Regions from separate parts of the Arthrobacter sp. 3Tela_A genome, predicted to be linked through region 1. Evidence: riboswitches for the same ligand, from Rfam matches in the RefSeq annotation. Region 1 holds a riboswitch; the other holds the start of a gene.

Evidence for each region. Region 1 has a riboswitch for cyclic di-AMP ahead of TVC13_RS11705 (NlpC/P60 family protein). Riboswitches for the same ligand answer to the same signal wherever they lie in the genome.
Region 2: it holds a riboswitch for cyclic di-AMP, as region 1 does, so the genes downstream of both, TVC13_RS10025 (LysM peptidoglycan-binding domain-containing protein) here and TVC13_RS11705 (NlpC/P60 family protein) in region 1, are expected to answer to the same signal.

Annotation. Positions count from the first base shown of each region.
Region 1 covers NZ_JAXIOM010000037.1:21,006-23,391, reverse strand. Annotated here, with positions in the region: gene TVC13_RS11710 (M23 family metallopeptidase) at 1-730, shown strand, start outside; cyclic di-AMP (ydaO/yuaA leader) riboswitch at 856-1,012, shown strand; gene TVC13_RS11705 (NlpC/P60 family protein) at 1,017-1,814, shown strand; gene TVC13_RS11700 (NlpC/P60 family protein) at 1,850-2,386, shown strand, end outside.
Region 2 covers NZ_JAXIOM010000029.1:757-3,142, reverse strand. Annotated here, with positions in the region: gene TVC13_RS10035 (hypothetical protein) at 1-175, shown strand, start outside; gene TVC13_RS10030 (MBL fold metallo-hydrolase) at 188-856, opposite strand; cyclic di-AMP (ydaO/yuaA leader) riboswitch at 1,152-1,317, shown strand; gene TVC13_RS10025 (LysM peptidoglycan-binding domain-containing protein) at 1,321-2,250, shown strand.

The sequences.
Region 1 (2,386 bases):
ATTGCCGGCCGCTGAACTGCGTCCACGCACCGCCAGCCGGCCAGCCGGCCGGCGCCGCGCCGAACCTGTCCACCGTCCACTGGGCGGCACGGCCCAAAAATTCGCCATCACGGCTGCCGCGTCAGGGTTGGTCCTGACCGTCGCAATGCCGACGACGGCGGCGGCTACGGACCCGGCCATGGCGCCGGAACCGGCAGCCGCACCGGCCCCGGTCTCCGCGGATCCCAATGTGGTCCTGGATTTTGACCGCGCCGCGCTTACCTCCAAGTTCGACCCCGATGCCAAGCTCCGCGGACTAAGCGTCGCAGGAACCGACGTGACCCCGGCTGCGGCCAAGGGCACTCTGGCGACCCCGCTGAAGTCCGAACTTATCCAGACCTCATCCTTCGGCTACCGGGTCAGCCCCATCACGGGCACGGCGGGGGAACTCCACACCGGCCAGGACTACGCTGCTGCCTGCGGCACCGAGGTAACGGCTGCGGCAGCCGGAACGGTCAAGTCTGCCGGCTGGCACGAGTACGGCGGCGGGAACCGTGTGGTGGTCGATCACGGCAACGGCGTGGAGACCACCTATAACCACCTGTCAGCGATCAGCGTGTCCGTCGGGGACACCGTGGAGCGTGGACACCTGGTTGGCGCCAGCGGGACCACGGGGGCCTCCACCGGCTGCCATCTGCACTTCGAGGTACTCGTAAACGGCAATCCTGTCGATCCCCTCGGCTGGTTGTGACCCCGGCAATACCCTTTCGTGACCTGAGCGTGACATTTCCTTGATGTTGTTATATTCTCGTCACCGTGCCTGATTCGCCAAAGATCAGGCACTCTCGAACAGCTCGCCGAGCTCTGCCACTGTCCGAGATCCGTTCGCAAAATCGCATGGCAGAGGCGGGGGAACCAATTTCGGGTTTCGCAAGAAGCCCTAGGGGTTAAGTTGCCGGACTTAGCAGTCCAGCAACCGGGTGACTCCCATCCGAATCCGACAGCTCACCTCGCAGGCGTTGGGAGAGGCAAATACTGTGTCATCAGTCAATTCCGGCCGCCGTCGTGCCGCCACCGCGCCGGTAAGCCCGCTTACCGCGCTGTCCAAAGCCGTTACCGCCAACGCAGGATCCGTCGGCCGCCAGGCTGCCGTGGTTGTCGCTGCTTCCGGCCTCGTCCTGGCCGCAGGCATGCCGGCCCAGGCAGCTCCGGTTTCAACCGACCGCCAGGCCCTTGAAGCCACCCCCCTCAACGTTGTGACCTCCAACGGAACCGTTACGGTCTCCGAGCAGGCACCTTTCGAACTTCCGGTCCAGCCGCTGGCCGGCTCGCTCTCCGGCGCTGAGACCCGCGCACAGATTGCAGCTGCTGAGCAGGCCGCGGCTGAAGAAGCCGCAGCTGCTGCTGCCGCTGCACAGCAGGAAGCCGTCGCCGCGCAGCAGGCTGCCGCTCCGGTTCAGGCCGCACCGGCCGCCGGCAACGTCAGCACCGCTTCCTCCACCCCCGCTCCCGCTGAGGCAAGCGCCAGCGGCGTCGCAGCCGGCCTGGTGGCCTCCGCCTACGCCCAGATCGGCGTGGCGCAGGACTGCACCGCCATGGTTGAGAATGCACTGCGCTCGGTCGGCAAGTCCGTGGGCGACCTGGCTCCCGGCCAGTTCTTCGCCTTCGGTGCTGTTGTTGGCAGCCCGCAGCCCGGCGACCTCGTCATCACCGGCGGCCACGTTGCGATCTACGTCGGCAACGGCCAGGTCATCAGCGGTGGCCTCAACGGCATGAACACCGGCCTGCACTCCCTGTCTGATCTTCCCGGCGCAAGCTTCGTCCGCGTCAGCTGACGCCCAGTTGCCAGAAACAACGGAGAAAACCCCCAATGACCACGTCAACTGAGCGTGCGCGCCACCGTGCGCCCGTACAGCGCAACAACTCCCTGTCCGCTCTTGCAGACGCTGTCAGCAGCGCCGGCAGCGTAGGACGCCAGGCTGCAGTTATTGCCGCCGCTTCCGGTCTGGTACTGAGCACGGGCGTAGCTGCTACCGCAGCCGGTCCGGAGACCTCACGCGATGTGCAGACCAGCAAGCTGGACCTGTCCTCCATTCCGCTTCAGGTCCCGGCGGACGCAATCGGTCCGGACCTGACGCTGACCCCGGTTCCGGGCGTGATTGTTGCTCCCGAGGTCGCAGAGGCCGCTGAGGTCACAGTCCAGTCCCAGGAAGTTACCGCTGGCCAGGAAACGGCTACGGCTCCCGCAGCCGCACCGGCAACGGCGCAGACGGCAGCTGCTCCGGCAGCACCGGCTCCGGCCGCCTCCGGTACGGCAGCGACGATCGCTGCTGCTGCCTACGCGCAGCTTGGTGTCATGCAGGACTGCACCATGCTGGTTACCAACGCGCTGGCAGCTGCCGGCATC
Region 2 (2,386 bases), on a different contig from region 1:
GGCGTGGTACTGCGCAGGCCTTGCGGGTGCAGCACTGGCCGTCTGCTGGCTGCTCTACGCCGCCGTCTCCGTTTCCGGAGGCACACCTGCAACGTGGCTGCTGCCGGCTGCAGCTGTTCTCACAACGGCGGCCGGCAGCTGTTTCGCCTGGCTGGTGGTGCGCCGGGCCGTTTGAGATTCTCAGGCGCTAGCCTCCGTAGGGTCCACCAATAAGGCGTACCAGCGCGCCGGTTGGTGAGGGAATTTCAGCGCCATGGGCAAACAGTATGCGGGCCGGCGCCAGTGATGCGATGCGTTCGAGGGACTCCTCGGCGCGCGAAGCATCCGAGGTGAAGGCCGCGGGGCTCCGGACAGCTTCGCCGTGATCCGTTGCGGCGGCGTCGCCGATAAAGAGTGTTCCGGTACCTTCATGGAAGATGCTGATGTGCCCCGGGGTGTGGCCCGGAGTAGCGAGGACCTGGAGGTCCTGCACGGAGTCACCTTCCTCCATGGCCCGCACTTTCCGCGGTGACCGGATGTCCGGTGAATCCGGACCGCCGGCATAGATGGACGCCAGCGGTGCCTGCTCGGCGATGGCAAACAGTGACCCGATGTGGTCCATATGCAGATGGGTCAGGACGATGTCCCGAACATCCGTGAAGGTGCCTCCAAGGGCTTCAACAGCGTCCGCAATGGCGTTAGCTGCGTCAGGCATTCCTGTGTCAATGACCACAATGCCGCCGGGTTGAGCCACGGCATAGCAGCGTACGTCCGAAATCACCGGTTCCGGGCCGGCAAGACCGGCTGGAATACTCATCTCGCGGACAACTTCCTCAATGGGCAGACGGGATGATCCGCTGCTTGATTCCTGGTCCACAACCGCTCTCCTTCGCCGGAATGCAGGGGTTTAAGCGTAGTCCTACTGCGGCGTCCGCGTCCCGGTGTAGCTCCAGAATTCTGCGTCGGGAGGCCAGGCCGCATACCTGCTGCCAGCGGGATGCGGATGTGGCACCCGGGGAAGAACTCGACAGCGTGCTGTTTACTAGCATGAGTGACCCAGCAAACACAACGGCAACACGGTGCCGTTACCGAATTGCAATCAAAAAGAGATTGCTGTTAGTGTCCTTGGCATGCCGCAGACCTGATGCGGCGCCCCGGGCTTGTTACCTAGCTCTGCCGCTTGGCCGGGGTCCCTTTTGCAATACGACGGCAGGGGCGGGGGAACCAATTTTTTGGGTCCTTTGAATCCTTGGGGTTAAGCCGACCGGATGAGACCGGCGGCCGGGTGACTCCCATCCGAACCCGACAGCTCACCTCGCAGGTATAGGGAGAGGTAATACCTTGTCTTCTAAGAATCGCGGACGTCATTGCGCAGAGTCCAGCATCTGGACCACCATCGCAAAAGCAGCACCCGGTAAGGCACGCACCGTCACCGGCACCGCAGCAGCGGTTGTAGCAGGCTCAGGCCTCATGTTCGGCATGGCAGCACCGGCCCAGGCCAGCGCAGTCATCAACGAGGCACCGGCACCCGCCGCGGCGGCAAGCGCCTTCGTTGCTCCGGCAGCCCAGCCCGCAGTTGCCCCCGTAGCCGAAACTCCGGCTCCGGCTGCAGCCGTAACCCACACCGTAGTTTCCGGTGACACCCTGAGCGAAATCTCCGCCGCCTACGGCGTGAGCCTGGACAGCGTCCTGGCCCTCAACGGCCTGTCGCTGGAATCCATCATCTACCCCGGTGACGTGATCACTGTTTCCGGTGAAGCCGCAGCAGCCGCGCCCGCTGCGGCAGCCCCGGCAGAGACCTACGTTCCGGCTGAAACCTACGTCGCTCCGGCCCCGGCCCCGGTCGCGGCTCCGGCCGCAGCCTCATACACCGATCCCGGTACGTACGCCGACTACAGCAGCAACATCACCACCCAGTCCGTCACCCCGGCACCTGCTGCAGCAGCTTCCGGCAGCGGCGCGATCATGCTGAGCTCCGCATACGCCCAGCTGGGCGCTGCACAGGACTGCACCATCCTCGTTGAGCAGGCACTCCGTGCGGCCGGCCACTCGGTTGGTGACCTTTCCCCGGCACAGCTGGCCGCCTACGGCACCCCGGTGTCCAACCCCCAGCCCGGTGACATGATCTACTACGCCAACGGCGGAGCAGGTGTCCCCCACATCGCCATCTACATCGGCGACGGCCAGGCCATCCACAGCGGAATGAACGGCAACCAGACCGTTATCGCCACTGCGAACCTCGGCTCCGGCCCCGTCTACTACCGCGCATAGTCCGCGTTGCTGCCCGACCGCCGGGGGGCGCGGCCCGGGGCAGGGTGCCTCTTCCGGATTCCGGGAGGGGCACCCTGCTTTAAGCGCCCCGCGGCGAACGTATCCGGGCCCTGCGGACAACCAGCTCCCACCCGGG